Regions from separate parts of the Bradyrhizobium sp. UFLA05-153 genome, predicted to be linked through region 2. Evidence: riboswitches for the same ligand, from Rfam matches in the RefSeq annotation. Region 2 holds a riboswitch; each other region holds the start of a gene.
The links. Region 2 has a riboswitch for cobalamin ahead of metE (5-methyltetrahydropteroyltriglutamate--homocysteine S-methyltransferase). Riboswitches for the same ligand answer to the same signal wherever they lie in the genome.
Positions count from the first base shown of each region.

Region 1: linked by a shared signal. The riboswitch ahead of Q2941_RS00950 (TonB-dependent receptor) and the one ahead of metE (5-methyltetrahydropteroyltriglutamate--homocysteine S-methyltransferase) in region 2 are both predicted to bind cobalamin.
Region 3: linked by a shared signal. The riboswitch ahead of Q2941_RS11410 (ribonucleoside-diphosphate reductase subunit alpha) and the one ahead of metE (5-methyltetrahydropteroyltriglutamate--homocysteine S-methyltransferase) in region 2 are both predicted to bind cobalamin.
Region 4: linked by a shared signal. The riboswitch ahead of Q2941_RS00865 (DUF1636 family protein) and the one ahead of metE (5-methyltetrahydropteroyltriglutamate--homocysteine S-methyltransferase) in region 2 are both predicted to bind cobalamin.

Region 1 covers NZ_JBBIAM010000001.1:200,318-204,533, reverse strand. Annotated here, with positions in the region: gene Q2941_RS00950 (TonB-dependent receptor) at 1-2,069, opposite strand, end outside; cobalamin riboswitch at 2,187-2,386, opposite strand; gene Q2941_RS00945 (histidine phosphatase family protein) at 2,462-3,034, shown strand; gene cobT (nicotinate-nucleotide--dimethylbenzimidazole phosphoribosyltransferase) at 3,041-4,099, opposite strand; gene cobF (precorrin-6A synthase (deacetylating)) at 4,135-4,216, opposite strand, start outside.
Region 2 covers NZ_JBBIAM010000238.1:36-4,251, reverse strand. Annotated here, with positions in the region: gene Q2941_RS50400 (hypothetical protein) at 1-209, shown strand, start outside; gene metE (5-methyltetrahydropteroyltriglutamate--homocysteine S-methyltransferase) at 489-2,813, opposite strand; cobalamin riboswitch at 2,920-3,143, opposite strand; partial or broken gene Q2941_RS50390 (TauD/TfdA dioxygenase family protein) at 3,721-4,216, shown strand, end outside.
Region 3 covers NZ_JBBIAM010000014.1:122,529-126,744, reverse strand. Annotated here, with positions in the region: gene Q2941_RS11420 (hypothetical protein) at 361-1,491, opposite strand; gene Q2941_RS11415 (glycosyltransferase) at 1,663-1,851, shown strand; cobalamin riboswitch at 2,180-2,397, shown strand; gene Q2941_RS11410 (ribonucleoside-diphosphate reductase subunit alpha) at 2,521-4,216, shown strand, end outside.
Region 4 covers NZ_JBBIAM010000001.1:184,085-188,300, forward strand. Annotated here, with positions in the region: gene Q2941_RS00855 (cobyric acid synthase) at 1-525, opposite strand, end outside; gene cobO (cob(I)yrinic acid a,c-diamide adenosyltransferase) at 533-1,168, opposite strand; cobalamin riboswitch at 1,209-1,427, shown strand; gene Q2941_RS00865 (DUF1636 family protein) at 1,522-1,896, shown strand; gene cobW (cobalamin biosynthesis protein CobW) at 1,893-2,957, shown strand; gene cobN (cobaltochelatase subunit CobN) at 2,957-4,216, shown strand, end outside.

The DNA.
Region 1 (4,216 bases), on a different contig from region 2:
GGTGTGAAGAAAGGTGTGAAGAAGCGATAGGATGCGCCGGCATTGGCGACGATGCGCGGCACGTTCGGCGGCGTGTTTCCCGAGAACGAGCCGCCGGCGAAGTTGTAGTCGGCATAGCGCGCGTCGACATAGGCGATATTGCCCCACAGCCGCATGGCGTCCGTCACGCGTACGGCACCGGCGAGCTCAACACCCTTGGACTCCTGCCGCCCGGCGATATTGAGCTGCATGCCACCGGCGGCTGCGTAGACGTTCTTGCGCAGGATGTCGTAGGCCGAGAACGACCACTCCGCCCTGTTGTCCCAGAACAGATGCTTGACGCCGGTCTCGTAGGTGCGCGAGGTCGTCAGGTCGAGCGGCTGGGTGGGCGCGAGCAGGAAGATGTTGTTGGCCGAGACATCGGCGCCGGTCGCGTACTGGCTATAGAAGGTCAGGCCGGGTACGGCTTCCCAGGTGTAGCCGATGCGGCCCGTCACCGGCGCCCAGTCCTTCGTGAACGGGAAGCCCGCGTTCTCTAAGCCGAACTTGTCGGTCGAGTTGCGGTCGAGCCCGATATGCTCGACACGCAGGCCGCCGATCAATGCGAAAGTCCGCGTCAGCTTCAGCCGGTCTTCGAACGACAGCGCCTCGTTATCGATACGCGCGATCTGCTGCTTGGTCGTGAGATCACCGTAATAGCCGCGGTTTGGATCGACCAGTGAGACATAATCGTTCGGGAAATTCGCGGCACCGGGCCTGACGAAGTCGAGGTAGCTCGACGACGACGTGGTGACTAGGCGATTGTCGAAACCTGCGATGTTCGCATCCCAGATCAGGTCGGTGATATTGCCGACGAGGCGCTGGCTGTGCGCGACGTAGAAGCGCTCGCGATAGACTTGGTTGTTCGTGGAATCGAACGCCTCAATCTCGTTGTTGAACCACGTGCGCTCTGCGCCGTAGCCATAGGCTTGGCTTTTCAGCGTGAGGTCAGGCGCCAGCTTCAGCTCAAAACCGCCGCGCAGCCAAACCTCTTGCGCCACGTTGCGGTTGTCGAGAACGTTGTAGTTGGTATTGAAGGTGCGGTCGTCGATGGTTACGGCCCCGAGATTCTTGTAAGTCCCGGAGACGATACCCGTCGTGGCGTTGGCTCCAGCGAAGGCAACGGGCACCAGCGGCGCACCCCAATAGGCCTTGGAGCGATCCTCCCTGTACTCGACCGCGCCCCAGATCTTGAGGCTGTCGGAGATGCGGTGGTTGAGCTGGCTCGACACGTCGAGCGTCTTGGTGCCGGTATCGTCGGCAAAGCCGTTGAGCGAGGAGCGGCTGACGTCGAACCGGTAGTCGAGGCTCTGCACGCTGGTGCTGCCGCCGGAGCCGTAATGGGTGCGGAACGAGTTGAGGGAGTCATAGGAGAAATCAGCTTCGTTCCGGACAGGGCCGGTATGCGGCTGCTTGGTCACGAGATTGACCGCGCCGCCGGCAGCACCCTCGCCCGACATGACCGATGCTGGGCCTTTCACGAATTCCACGGCCTCGAGATTGGCCGTATCCATGACGCGCGAGGTCATGTTCTGTGGGCCGATCTTGATGCCGTTGTAGAGGATATTGATCTGGCTGTTGGTGAAGCCGCGCATCGAGAAGGCCGAGGGCTCCGCCGGATTGTCGCCGGCGGTCACGCCGACCGCGCCCTGGGCGACGTCGGAGACGGTCCGGTAGCCCTGCTCGCGGATCGTCTCGGCCGAGATCACCTCGACGGTCGCGGGCACCTCGCGCACGGTCAGCCCCAGGCGCGAGGCGCTTACGGCTACTGCATTGCTGTTGAGCGGCGTCTGGCTTGTGTTTTGTGCGACAGGCTTCGGTGCAGGCGCGGCGGTTGCTGCTCTCTTCGGTGCCGCACGGCGGGTGCCCTGCCCGTCACGGCTGGTTACCGGTTTGCGGTTCTGGTCGCCATGCGGGGCAACCTCGATCGGCGGCAATTGTTCGCGGGTCGCTTGCGCCAAGGCTGTGGGGATATCAACGAAGACAAATGACGTAAGAATGCTGGACGCGAGCAAAAATTCGCGCAGCTTGCCGGCACGGGCGGAAGACATGGTTCGGGCCTCGGTATGACGTCAGTGGCACGTCACAGCGAACCAAGTCTCAACCTTCGGCGCGTTTCTCGCCTCCGGCTAAGCCAAATGTCTGTACTCCCCGACCGACATCTTCGCGTGTGACCACGGCTGACGGCAGGTCTCCTGGCTCGCGGGTCGTGACCTCTTCGCCGCCTTCCCGGGACCGAGAGCCCAGTGGCTAGTGACGAAGGATTCTCCGCTTACAGTTGCGGGGGCAGCCGCGGCATAGGGGAAAAATCCCCGCACCGCGTTCCCTTTTCATCCCCGATGGGGAAACCGTCACGAGCATCTAGGATTAAGTCCGGGACGGAGTCAATGTGAAGAGGTATGGCGTTCTTGTCGCAGCAGTGGAAACATCTTGGAGACGTTGAATGGAAGGAGACACCTTCCTCTGGCTGGTACGGCATGCGGTCGTCGATGGCGTTGCGGGGACGATCCACGCCATGGATGCGCCGGCCGATTTCAGCGACCGGACGCGCCTCGACGCGCTGCGGCGGTGTTTGCCGGAGAGGGCCGCGAGCTATGCGAGCCCGGCACGACGAACCGTCGACACGGCACGCGCACTCGGGCTTGATCCGATCCTCGTGCCCGCCTTCAGCGAGCAGGATTTTGGCGAATGGACCGGACGACGTCACGATGAACTCGCCGCTGCGGGCGGCGACGCCTATGCAAGATTCTGGGCCGACCCGGCGGGCTCAAAGCCCCCTGGCGGCGAAAGCTTTGAAGATCAAATCGCCAGAACCCGCGAAGGCCTCCACCGCATCGAAAGAGGATCAGCAATCCTCATCGTCCATTCCGGCACGATCCGCGCCGCGCTGTGCATCGCGCTCGACCTCGCCCCACAAGCGGCCTTGCGCTTTGCGATTGATCCGCTCTCGCTCACCCGCATCGACCGGCTGGCGAACGGCTGGCGCGTCGTCTCGGTCAACCAGTCGATCGCTTGAGCCCTATTAGGCCGGACGATCCGGAACATTGGCCAGCGCGAACGTTGCCATGCCATTGTGCAGGGCGCAGGCGAGCCGCACCAGCGGCAGCGCGATCGCCGCGCCCGATCCCTCCCCGAGCCTGAGATCAAGGCTAACCAGCGGCTGAACGTTCAGCGCACGAAGCACGAGGCGATGCCCCTGCTCTGCCGACTGATGCGACGGCAGCAGGAACGGCTGACATGACGGATTAAGCCGCGCGGCCGCCAGCGCAGCGACTGAGACGATGAAGCCGTCGATCAAGGTTGGAACGCGCCGCTGCGCGGCCGCGATGATGGCGCCGCAGATCGCCGCAATTTCGAGGCCGCCGACCGTGCGGAGCACTTGCTCCGGCGATGCACTCGCCTTCGTCAGGCCATGCCGCGCAAGCGCAGCGTCGATCACGCGCGCCTTGCGTGCACGCCCTGCCGCATCGACACCGGTGCCGCTGCCCGCGATTTCGTCGGCGCTCACGCCAAGCAGGCTCGCTGCGATCGCCGCCGATGTCGTGGTGTTGCCGATACCCATCTCGCCGAGGATCAGAAGGTCTGGCTGCTTCGCCGCCGCACGCGCCACCGCGCGCTGTCCGCATTCAAACGCAAACGCGAGCTCCGCCGGCTCCAGCGCAGCTTCCACGCTGAAATCGCGGGTGCCGCAGCGCGGCTTGTCCGCGACGATCCCCGCGACTTCCGACTGCGCCAGCGAGCCGGCATCGACGACCTCGAGACTTGAGCCCAGTTCGCGCGCCAGCACCGAGATCGCAGCGCCGCCCGCGGCGAAGTTCGACATCATCGCGATCGTGACTTCCTGCGGATAGGCGGAGACACCCTGGTCGACGATGCCGTGATCGCCGGCAAACACGATGATCGGCACGCGAGCGGCCCTCGGCTGCTCCGTTTCCTGCAGGCCCGCGAGGTCGATCGCGACCTGCTCGAGCCGTCCGAGCGCGCCGGTCGGCTTGGTCAGTTGCGCCTGCCGCGCCATCGCCGCCTCGCGATGCGCGGTCGAGATATCAGGGCATTTCTCGTAGACCCAATTGGGGAGCATGTCGTCCTGCCTCCGTTCACGCGACCGCGGTCGCGTCACGCTCTGCGTTTGAGAATGTAGCTGTCCATGATCCAGCCGTGCCGTTCGCGCGCCTCCTGCCGTGCCGCGACGATGCGG
Region 2 (4,216 bases):
GAGAAGCGCATGGTTTCAGATCTTACTACGTGTTGGATGCAGGCGAAGGCATCTGTGTCGCTGTGATGATCTTCGAGGATCGCGAAAGCGCCATTGCGGCCAATCACAAGGTGTTGGAATTTGTTCAAGCGAGCCTGCATGACCTTGAGCTTGGAGACCCCGAAATCGTGGCCGGCGACGTTTTAGTGAATATACAATCTGATCTATGATTGTTCGTGCTAGCGGACTAACCTCCGTTGATCGCCGCCTAGCAAGAAAAAGCCCGTCTTCGTCGATGGCCACGGAAGTATTCACTCATACCCGGCGATACGGTAAGAGCTAGGCGAGGGCGACGTGATCATCTGCTGCGAGCAACGGGACGATGGTGAACGAGACGCGTTCGACGCTTGAGCGCGAGTGTGCCGCGCTCAATTCGTCGATTGGTTCGCCGTCGATCCCGCCGGAGAAGCTGCTGCAGGAGCTGTTGCGGGCGCAAGGCCACGCTGGCGTCAGCCCGCCCTGCGTAGTTCGCGGGCCGCTGCAACCATGTTGATGAGCGCCGGACGGACTTCCTCCCATTGGCGCGTCTTCAGGCCGCAATCCGGATTGATCCAGAGCTGTGAGTCCGACAGCCGTTGGCGGGCCAGCGCGATGAGATCCTTCATCTCAGTGGCTTCGGGCACGCGCGGCGAGTGGATGTCATAGACGCCGGGGCCGATGTCGTTCGGGTATTTGAAGGCAGTGAATGCATCGAGCAGTTCCATCTTAGAACGGGACGTTTCGATCGAGATGACATCTGCGTCCATCGCGGCGATTCCATCAATGATGGCATTGAACTCCGAATAGCACATATGGGTATGGATCTGCGTTGCATCGGCAACACCAGAGGAGCAGATGCGGAAGCTCTCGACTGCCCAGTCGAGATAAGCCTTCCAGTCGGATCGACGGAGCGGCAAACCTTCGCGTAGCGCTGCCTCATCGATTTGGATCATGGTTGCGCCCGACTTTTCGAGGTCGGCGACCTCGTCACGGATCGCGAGCGCGATCTGACGGCAGGCCTCGCTGCGTGGAATGTCGTCACGGACGAACGACCAAGTCAGGATTGTCACCGGCCCCGTAAGCATGGCCTTCATAGGCTTTCTGGTCAGCGATTGCGCGTAGCTCCACCATTCGACGGTCATCGGCTTCGGCCGGGAGACATCGCCGAATAAGATCGGAGGGCGAACGTAACGGGAGCCATAAGATTGCACCCAGCCGTGCTTAGTGAATACGAACCCGGAGAGCTGCTCAGCGAAATACTGGACCATATCGTTGCGCTCGAACTCGCCGTGTACGAGCACGTCGAGCCCGATGTCTTCCTGCCATCGGACGGCGCGAGCCGTTTCATCCCTCAGGAATTGTTCATATTGCGCGTCTGTTAACTTTCCCTTGGCACGCGCGGCGCGAGCAGTGCGGACTTCGGCCGTCTGCGGGAACGACCCGATCGTGGTCGTGGGGAAGAGCGGCAGGCCGAAACGCTTGCGCTGAACCTCGGCCCGGCTCTCAAAAGCGCTATTGCGGCGGCGCATAACCGCATCAATCGCCGCCGTACGCTGGGCAACGGCCGTGTCATGGATCTTCGGGGAAGCTCGGCGGGCCGTCGCCGCAAAGTCTGATTCGGCAAACGCGGCGGCAACGACCTTTCCGTCGGCCGCGAGCGCTTTCGCCAACGTTGCGAGCTCGCCAATCTTCTGAACCGAGAAGGCAAGCCAGCTCTTTACGTCAGTATCGAGATCGGTCTCTAGCTCAAGGTCGATTGGGACATGCAGGAGTGAGCAGGAAGGCGCCAGCTGCACGCGATCCTTGCCGAACGTCGCAATGACGGGCTTGAACCGCTCCACAAGTGCCGACAGGTCGGAACGCCACACGTTGCGGCCATCGATGATGCCGAGCGAAATCACGAGGTCCGCGCGGGCGCCGAGTTCAATCCGGCTCAATTGTTGGGGAGCGCGGACAAGATCGACGTGCAATCCGGCCACTGGCAGCCCCAGAGCAGTCGCCAGATTGTCGCCAATTGCACCGAAATAAGTGGCAAGCATGATCTTGATGCCGGGCACCTCCTTGGCGAAACGCCGATAGACGCGCTGCAGCGCGCTTCGTGTGGTCTCGTCCAGATCAAGCACCAAGCAGGGGTCGTCAAGCTGGACCCACTCGGCTCCACGTTTCGCCAGTTCTTGGAGGACCTCGACATAGACCGGAACGAGGCTATCGAGCAGCGAAATCGGATCAAACGCCAAGTCGGCGCTCTTGCCGAGCTTAAGGAAGGTGACTGGTCCGATCAGGACAGGGCGCGTTTGATAGCCAAGGGCTCTCGCCTCCTCATATTCCTCGATCGGCTTGCGGGAGGAAAGCCTGAAAGTCTGACCTTTATGGAATTCGGGCACCATGTAGTGGTAATTGGTATCGAACCACTTGGTCATTTCCTGTGCAGCGGCGCCATGGCCATGATGGGCTTGACCGTCGTGCTCCTGGTCTTGCGAGCCCCGTGCCATGGCGAAATAGGTCTTCAGCGAGACCGGACCGCCCTCCCAACCGTACGCTTCAGGAATCGCACCGACCATCACGCTCGTGTCGAGAACCTGGTCATAGAGTGAGAAGTCATTGGATGGGATAACTGTGACGCCAAGCGAATTCTGCCGTGCCCAGTTGGCGACACGAAGACCGGCCGCAGCTTCAAGAAGCTGCCGCTCGCTGATCTTGCCCGCCCAGTAGCTTTCGAGCGCCAGCTTGAGTTCGCGGCGTGGCCCGATACGTGGCATGCCGAGGGTTGCGACAGGAAGTGAGGGAAGAGACATAGCTTTAACCCCATTGTGGTTGGAGCAAAGGCTATGGCGGAAACGCAGGCAGAAGGGCCGCGAAAGCGCCCTGCTGCTCGGCGTACCACCGGACACCCCGCCCGTGGTCGATTATGTTGTCGGGGCAGGTCTCCTGGCTCGCGAGTCATCGCCTGCATCCGGCCTTCCCGAAGCGCCTGCTTCAGTGACACGTGTGGATGCGGCTCGCCGCTTACAGTTGCGGGGGCAGCGCCGGCATTGCTTCAATCCTGAACGGATCGAGGACGCACCGGCTTCCCTCTTAGCTCCAGATCAAAGGAGATCTGGAGAACCTCGACGACTTCGATTATCTGCACCAGAGGCGTAACGTCAACCTCTGCGGATTACCTTTGCTGCGCGGGCCGAGACTGTCTTAACGAAGAAAGCATCGAGCCCTTCGCATCTGTCCGTAGCAATCGTCGTGCAAAGCTCTACGCGGCAGGATCTGCTCGACGATTTCGGGCGTAACACTGTGACGTGCGATTGCACCGTATAGTGGTCCATTAGGCCTTTGGTGTCGACCTCCGCCGCTGCGGATAGCCACATTGATCGAATAGTACGAATCAAAATCGATCTCGACCAACAAGACCTTGAGGGGCGTCGTTGTCGACTCCAACGCGGACGGTTTTCTTGTTCGTCGGCGCCGAATTGCAACATCTGCATCAACGTCCCAGCAAAGTGCAAGGCATTTTGGGCCGGTCAACTACCAATGCTAGGAATTGATCGAATTGACAGATCCGGTCAATTTTACGAGGTCGCCTGAGGAGCACAAAAAGGGTTGTCGCCGCGGATTATGACGGATCCCCGCGATGTGGTCCGCAATTTTCGGCTCCTGTCGCGGATGACTTGCGTGGGCTGGCGAACAAACCGCAAATTGGAGAGTGTCACTATGGATGCAGCCGTATCGTCGGATAGCATCATTCCTCGCGCCGACATCGTCAAACGCGCAGCGCGCATCGGTGCAGAGATCCGAAACGTCAAGCTGTCGGGCGACTTGCCGGACCAGACGATCGCCGCGATCAATGAGCTGCTGCTGGAGCACAAGGTTATCTTCTTCCGCGACCAGGGGCATCTCGACGATGCTGAGCAGGAGCGCTTTGCCCTTCGTTTTGGAAGTCCGGCACCTCATCCAACGCTCGGCGCCATAAAGGGAACGGCGTCGATCATCGAGCTTGATTCTGCCCGCGCCGGTAGCCGGGCCGACTTGTGGCACACCGATGGAACCTTCGTTGATGCCTACCCCAAGATTGCGGTGCTACGAGGCGTTGTAATACCACCCTTCGGTGGCGATACGGTCTGGTCAAACACCGTTGCGGCCTACCTCGACCTAGCACCGCCGTTGCAGCGGCTCGCAGACAAGCTTTGGGCCGTTCACAGCAACTCCT
Region 3 (4,216 bases), on a different contig from region 2:
TTGCGCCTGACTTTGCGGATGCATTGTCGCGGCTGGCTCTCTGTTGCGGCAATGATCGCCAAGTCGCAAGAACATCAGAAACAAGGGTTGGCAGAGACCGACGTCCACGTTCCAGCAATTGCCGTGCCACTAAAGACCTCGTGCAAACCTTGTTTCGAACAGGAGGCGACGCATACTGAGCCGACGTCAGGCTCCAGGCGCAAATGTCGCGAGCCCGGCATCCACCTGCCTCGGTGGGGCAATGCATGACACTGGGCCCAAAGACTCCTTCGATGTCCTGCACTTTGCGGCAACTGCGGTCGTAACTGCCGACCAACCCGAAGTCGCTCCAACGCCAGCAGTTCTAAAGGGGTCTGATGTTCAGCCGCGTGCAAGCCGAGGAACTAGAGTAATGATGTGGCCTTGCGAATTGTTCGGGGTTGCCTCCCGTCGTCCGGCGTCCAATCGCGCCGTATAAGGCCAACCGCGGATGTACAAATTTGTCGGCTGGAATAGCCTCGGCAGGACGCCGATTCGGTTCAACGCGCCGATCAGCGCGTCGGGGGCCGGTTGGTGGCCATGGTCCCAGCTCCCACCGACGACACGTCCGAAATCCCACATTGACCACAGACCACTGATACTTGAGCGCGATCTCGAATCCTCAGCAGTTGAGAACGTCGAGACTTCCATCTCCCGCCAAGTCTCTTCCGGATCGTGCTCCTTTTCGGGGAGGACCACAGCGCCTACCTCGGCGGGAAGGCCCAGAAGACGTTCACCCAAACGTCTAAGCTTACTTGTGTCAAACAAAACGACCTCGTAGGAGCTCTTATATTCCGTTTTCACTCCGTCCAAGCCATGCTTCTGCGCCATCGCAGCCCATGCGCTCAGTTCGTCAGGTTCAACTTGATCATACCACTCGTCCATGACCGCCAATTTGAGTGGCTCTTGCGCCTCGACAATGAAGTACCGCCCAGAACTACCAGCATAGCCGTGTGCAGCGTTCACATCATTCTCTGAGGCCATCCAAATAGCTTTGCCCGAATGCCCGCTTTGCCCCGCGCCGCCCCACACTCCATCCCTATTAGCATGGTTGAACTTGGTCCCCGCAGGAAGTTCTTCTATCTTGCTGCTCTCCCAACCAAGATTCCTAGGTGGAACCCTTGGGTGCCTATCGTCAGGGCAAATCGGATTAGTGGGCGGCTGCTGATGTTGCATGTCGAACTCTTTACAGGTGCGCTTGAGTTTATCCATTGATGGCTGACGTGTTGCTGTCGCTTGGATCAATGTTAGCGCGGTCAGTTGACCGGATCGCAGAGTATTGCACGCAATCATCGAAGCAGGCGCAGGTGTCATGGCTAAAGCAACAATGACGAGACGGCCCTTTTTCGGTTGACGCCCCGTTTGGTTTGATTTGGGATGTCTAGGCGGCCCGCGGTGAACGGCCAAAGATGGGCCATCGGCTACAAACGCAACAAAACCATTCGTGCGTGTGCAACTGAAATCGAATTTCAAAAACTGGAATCTCGACCTGATCCACAGGCTATATAGGGGCGACCTCAGAAGTCTGGGACAATCTCGAGCCGATTGCCGAGATCCGAACGCCCCACCTCACTTGGTGCCAGGTACGATTTTGCGATCGTCCGCAAGAGCACTGGCGTAGGACAGAGATGAAGCTGCTTGGAAGTGCATGGTGCGCGTACGCCTCGTGCCCTTTGCAGAAAAGGACGATTGGGGAAGTCTGTCCGTCCATGGATTGGATCATACGATGTGCTGGTGCTGCCTTCGCGGCTCGATGGTCGACCGGTCGTCGTGCTAGAGGTGCTCGCGCTCGGGGTTCCGGTTATTGCTTCCGCCATTGGTGGACTACCGTGAGCTTATACAGGATGGCGTAAACGGCTTTCTTTGCCAGCCGCGACAGATTTGCGAATTTGCCAACAGAATTGAAAAGCTTGCGCTCGATCGGAATTTGCTGAAGGGGATGAAGCAAGCTGCGAGAGCCGGCGCCGAGAGAAGCCTCGACGCGCGTAAAAAGCTTTCTCGCTATGAGCAAGGATTGAGAGCATTAGCCGGCTGTGCGAATTGACTATGGTGGCGACGATCAGAAGCGTTCTTGAGTTCGTCAATACTCGATAACTGATGGGGGATGGGCCGTCCGCGTGCGCCCCATGAAATCAATCATTGACAGCTTGCCTCGAATATCTCCATATATGGGGGTCACGGTCCTACTGCGTCCGCAAGATGTAGTGGCTAAGAGGGAAGCCGGTGAACTGCGCCTTTGGTGCGGAATTCCGGCGCTGCCCCCGCAACTGTCAGCAGCGAGCTGCTTCCGGACAACGTCACTGGTGCGCCTGCGCCGGGAAGACAGGAAGCAAGCAACGACCTGCGAGCCAGGAGACCTGCCGTGACGATCTGAACGTCCACGGGCGGGGTGTCCCGGCGGTCGCTTGCACGCATCGTCCGGCAACGCATCTGCCGGCGTTCCGGCAGCGTCCTTCCTTATCGCCCCGTCCAAACACAACGCGCGCATCACGGGGCCCTTTGATGTCACTGAACCTGCACGACGCGGACACCGCTTCCGCACCCATCATCCAGTTGCGTCCACAGTCACTTGCGGCTGCTTCCAGCGAGCCGGCCATGCAGATCATTCGCCGCAACGGGAAGGTCTCGCCGTTCGATTCCGCCAAGATCGCGGTCGCGATGACCAAGGCTTTCCTCGCGGTAGAGGGCAGCACTGCGGTTGCTTCGCGCCGCGTTCACGAGAGCGTTGAGCAATTGACGGCCGAAGTCGTAGCAGCCCTGATGCGCCGCGCAGGTGAGGGGCGCACCTTTCATATCGAGGACGTGCAGGATCAGGTCGAACTCGCCTTGATGCGCAGCGAGCACCACAAGGTCGCCCGGGCCTACGTGCTCTACCGCGAGGAACGGTCCCGCCAGCGCGCCGAGGAAGCGGCCGCGCAGCCGGAGCCCGTCGCCGCATCGACCCTTCACGTCACGCTGCCGGATGGCTCGCGCGTCGGTCTGGACACGCGCCGGCTCGAGCTGATCATCAATGAGGCCTGCGCCGGTCTCGACGGCGTCTCCGCAGCCCCCGTGCTGGCCGAGACCACCCGCAATCTCTACGACGGCATCAGCCAGGACGAGCTGGCGCTGGCCTCGATCATGGCCGCGCGCACGCTGGTCGAGCAGGAGCCCAGTTATGCCTATGTCAGCGCGCGCCTGCTACTCGACAAGCTCCGCGGCGAGGTACTGTCGCATGTCCAAGGCGTTACGACGTCGGCCTCGCAGGCCGACATGGCGACGCGCTATGCCGAATACTTTCCGGCCTATGTGAAGGTCGGGATCGCAGCCGAACTGCTCGATCCCGAACTCGCCCGTTTCGATCTCGGCCGCATCGCTGCGGCGCTGAAGCCTGAGCGAGACCTGAACTTCCAGTTCCTCGGCCTTCAGACGCTCTACGACCGTTATTTCCTGCATCAGCAAGGCAAGCGAATCGAGCTGCCGCAGGCCTTCTTCATGCGCGTGGCGATGGGCCTGGCAATTCGAGAGATCGACCGCGAAGCCAAGGCGATCGAGTTCTACGATCTCTTGTCGTCGTTCGACTTCATGGCCTCGACGCCGACGCTGTTCAATTCCGGCACGGTGCGCCCGCAGCTGTCGTCCTGCTTCCTCACCACCGTATCGGACGACCTCGATGGCATCTTCAAGTCGATCAAGGACAATGCGCTGCTCGCAAAGTACTCCGGCGGCCTCGGCAACGATTGGACACCTGTGCGCGGCCTCGGAGCCCACATCAAGGGCACCAACGGCGAAAGCCAGGGCATCATCCCGTTCCTGAAGGTGGCCAACGACACCGCGATCGCCGTCAACCAGGGCGGCAAGCGCAAGGGCGCGGTCTGCGCCTATCTGGAGACCTGGCACGTCGATATCGAGGAATTCCTCGATCTGCGCAAGAACACAGGCGATGACCGCCGCCGCACCCACGACATGAACACCGCCAACTGGGTGCCGGACCTGTTCATGCAGCGCGTCGACGCCGACGATGAGTGGACGCTGTTCTCGCCGGACGAGACGCCCGATTTGCACGATCTGTATGGGACGTCCTTCAAGGCGGCCTATGAGGCCTATGAAGCCAAGGCGAAGGCCGGTGGCATGCGTGTGTTCAAGACCGTGCGTGCGACCGACCTTTGGCGGCGCATGCTGACCATGCTGTTCGAGACCGGCCATCCCTGGATCACCT
Region 4 (4,216 bases), on a different contig from region 2:
GAGCTGCGCGATGACGCCGCCGCGATCGATGTCGCCAATCAGCACGACCGGGACATCGGCCTTGCGGGCGAAGCCCATATTGGCGATGTCGGCCTTGCGCAAATTGACCTCGGCCGGGCTGCCGGCGCCTTCGACCAGAACGAGATCGGCCCGCGCCTTCAGCCGTTCGAAACTCTCGAGCACGGCACCCATCAGCGAAGGTTTCATCGCCGCGTAGTCGCGGGCGCGTGCCGTCGCGATGCGCTTGCCCTGCACGATGATTTGCGCGCCGACATCGGTCTCGGGCTTGAGCAGCACGGGATTCATGTCGGTGTGCGGCTCGACGCCGGCGGCGAGTGCCTGGAACGCCTGCGCGCGGCCGATTTCGCCGCCGTCGACGGTGACGGCCGCATTGTTCGACATGTTCTGCGGCTTGAAGGGGAGCACGCGCAGGCCCCGGCGCTTTGCGGCACGCGCAAGGCCCGCAACGACGAGCGACTTGCCGACGTCCGAGCCCGCTCCCTGGATCATCAATGCGCGCGCCATCGACGTCTCAGAACTCGACGCCGGCTTGCGCCTTGATGCCGGAGCGGAACGGATGTTTCACCAGCGTCATCTCGGTGACGAGGTCGGCGATCTCGATCAGCTCGTCCTTGGCGTTGCGCCCGGTGAGGACGACATGCGTCAGCGGCGGCTTCTGCGTTTTCAGGAAGTCGACGACCTCGCCGATGTCGAGATAGTCGTAGCGCAGCGCGATGTTGATCTCGTCGAGCACCACCATGCGCAGGCGTTCATCGGAGATCAGCTCCTTGGCCTTCTCCCAGCCGGCGCGCGCGGCTGCGATGTCGCGGGCGCGATCCTGCGTCTCCCAGGTAAAGCCTTCGCCCATCGCATGGAACTGGCAGAGATCGCCGAAATGCCCGGTGAGCAGGCGCCGCTCGCCGGTATCCCAGGCGCCCTTGATGAACTGGACCACCGCGCAAGGCATGCCGTGCGCGACACAGCGAACGATCATGCCGAAGGCGGAGGACGATTTGCCCTTGCCCGCGCCGGTATGGACGATGATCAGCCCCTTTTCGCCGCTCTTGGTCGCCATGATCTTGTCGCGGGCGACCTTCTTCTTCGCCATTTTCGCGGCGTGCCGGGCATCGGTTTGCTCCACCGCTGGGGTATCCGGTTCAGGCGTCATCTGAAATGGTCCTTCGGCTTGACAAGTGGCGGCCATGGGCAAATGGTGGGCCGGCGTTGGTTCCTGTCCTACGACAGGCGAAGAGGGAATGCGATAGGGCTCGAATCGGCAAGATTCGTGTTCGAAAAGCAGCCGCCCCCGCGACCGTGACCGGAGAGATGCCCGAAGCCACTGATCCCATGGGATCGGGAAGGCGGGGATCGAAGGGATAAAACCCTGCTCCGCAAGCCGGGAGACCTGCCAGCGCGAATGTTTTGGACCGGCGGACGGGGTGTTCCGCGACGGGGAAGCGGACCCTCTCATCGAGCGGTTCGTGCGCCTCATCGCCTCCCGCAGATATCCTGGAAGGGGCGATGGCCGTCACACTTCACGTTTGCATCACCTGCCGCGCCGGCCAGACGCTGGGCGAAGGCGAAACCACGCCCGGCGCGCGGCTTCATGCCGCGATCCTGGACGCCGGCGTACCCGCGGGCGTCAACCTGGTTCCCGTCGAATGCCTGTCGGCCTGTAGCCAGGGCTGTTCGGTGGCGCTCAGCGCGCCCGGTCGATGGTCCTATGTCTATGGCCGCCTGTCGGATGCCAATGCGAGCGACGTGATCGCAGGCGCTTCGGCTTACGCCGCTGCGCCCGACGGCATCGTGCCATGGCGCAGCCGTCCCGAAATCTTTCGCAAGCAATCGCTTGCCCGCATTCCCCCCATCGCCGTCGTGCCGGAGGCCGCCGAATGAACACGCTCGCAAAAGTTCCGGTCACGGTCGTCACGGGCTTTCTGGGATCAGGCAAGACGACGCTGATCCAGCATCTGATCACCAATGCCAACGGCAAAAAGCTCGCGGTGCTCGTCAACGAGTTCGGCAGTGAAGGCGTCGACGGCGAGATCCTGAAATCCTGCGCGGATGCCAATTGTCCGGAGGAGAACATCGTCGAGCTCGCCAATGGCTGCATCTGCTGCACCGTGGCCGACGATTTCATTCCGGCGATGGAGCAACTGCTCGCGCGCCGGGTGAGGCCGGACCACATCCTGATCGAAACGTCGGGGCTGGCCCTGCCGAAGCCGCTGCTGAAAGCGTTCGACTGGCCGGAGATCCGCTCGCGGATCACGGTCGATGGCGTGATCGCGCTGGCGGATGCCGAGGCGGTCGCGGCCGGCCGCTTCGCGCCGGACCCGGATGCTGTTGAGGCACAGCGTGCGGCCGACGCGAATCTCGATCACGAGACGCCGCTGTCGGAGGTGTTCGAGGACCAGATCGCCTGCGCCGACATCGTGCTGCTCACCAAGGCTGACCTTGCGGGCGCGGAAGGGCTCGAAGCGGCGAAGGCGGTGATATCCGCCGAGATGCCGCGTCCGGTGCCGATGCTCCCCGTGGTCGACGGCGCGGTCGATCTGCGCGTGATCCTCGGCCTGGAAGCCGCGGCCGAAGATGACCTCGCCGCGCGCCCATCCCATCACGATGGCGAGGACGAGCACGAACACAACGATTTCAACTCCGTCGTGATCGATCTGCCTGAGGTCGTCGACGTCGAGGCGCTGATCGCCTCGGTGCAGCGGCTGGCGCGTGAGCAGAACGTGCTGCGCGCAAAAGGCTATATCGCGGTCAAGGGCAAGCCGATGCGGCTGTTGCTGCAATCGGTCGGCGAGCGGGTGCGGCACCAGTTCGATCAGCCCTGGGGCGTGCGTCCCCGGCAATCCAAGCTGGTCGTGATCGGCGAGCATGGCGATATCGACGAGGCCGCGATCAAGGCAGGACTTGGCATTTCAGGGCTTGGCATTTCAGGGCTTGGCATCTGATGCACGTCGTCTTCCGCGAGAGCCACGGTCTCGAGGAGACCGCGACGCCAAGGGACATCGGCCAGGATCCGGCCGATCTCGTGGTGCTCTCGTTCTCGGACTCGGATCTCGCCGCGTTCGCGGCTGGCTGGCGGCGTGGCCGCGAAAACCTGCCGTCGCTGCGGCTCGCCAATCTGGCCGAGCTGCGTCATCCGCTGTCGGTCGACACCTATATCGAGCGGACCCTGTCGCAAGCGCGCGGCATTCTGGTGCGCCTGATCGGCGGCGAGTCCTATTGGGCCTACGGGCTCGCGGCGCTCCAGCAACTGGCGAAGGAGCGCGGCATCGCGCTTGCCGTGTTGCCGGCGGATGGCCGCGATGATGAACGGCTGGATGCGTTCTCGACCTTGCCGGTCTCGACGCTCAGGCGGCTGAAAGTGCTCTGCGACAAGGGCGGACCGGTCGCTGCACAAGCCGCGATCGCCCAGCTTGCGCTGGCCTCGGGTCTCTATGCCGGGCCAGTGGTTGGAGAGATCGAGGTTCCCGAGATTGGTTTCTACGAGCCGAGGCGTGGTGTTGTCGCGTCGCTGCCTGATCCCGATGAAGAACCTCGTGCGCTCGTTACCTTTTACCGCTCTTATCTCACGGCCGCCGATACTGCCCCGGTCGATGCGCTAATCGCGACGCTCCGCGAGAGGGGCTTTGATGCCTGGGGGTTGTTCGTGACCTCACTAAAGGCACCGGGCGTGGCCGATTGGCTGCGCGCGCACTTTGCGCAGCATCCGCCCGCCGCTATCGTCAATGCGACCGCGTTCTCCGCCGTTGGCGACGACGGCACGACGCCGTTCGATGCCGCATCGTGTCCTGTGTTCCAGGTCGCGCTCTCCACGGCAAGGCGCGAGGACTGGGCTGACTCTCTGCGCGGGCTCTCGCCGGGCGATCTGGCGATGCATGTCGTGCTCCCGGAGGTCGACGGCCGCGTGTTCGCGGGCGTGGTGAGCTTCAAGTCGGCTGGCGAGCGCGATCCTGACTTGCAGTTTGCGCACCTGGCGCATCGGCCGGATGACGAGCGTGTCGCCGCCGTCGTTGCGCGCGTGGTGGCCTGGCAGAAGCTCGCGCAGGAGCCGGCGGGCGAGAAGCGGCTGGCGATCGTGCTTTCCAACTATCCCGGTCGACCGCACCAGATTGCCCACGCGGTCGGGCTCGATGCGCTCGCCTCCGTTGAAGTGCTGCTCGCCGATCTCGGCAAGGCCGGCTTTGACGTCGAACCGCTGAGTGCG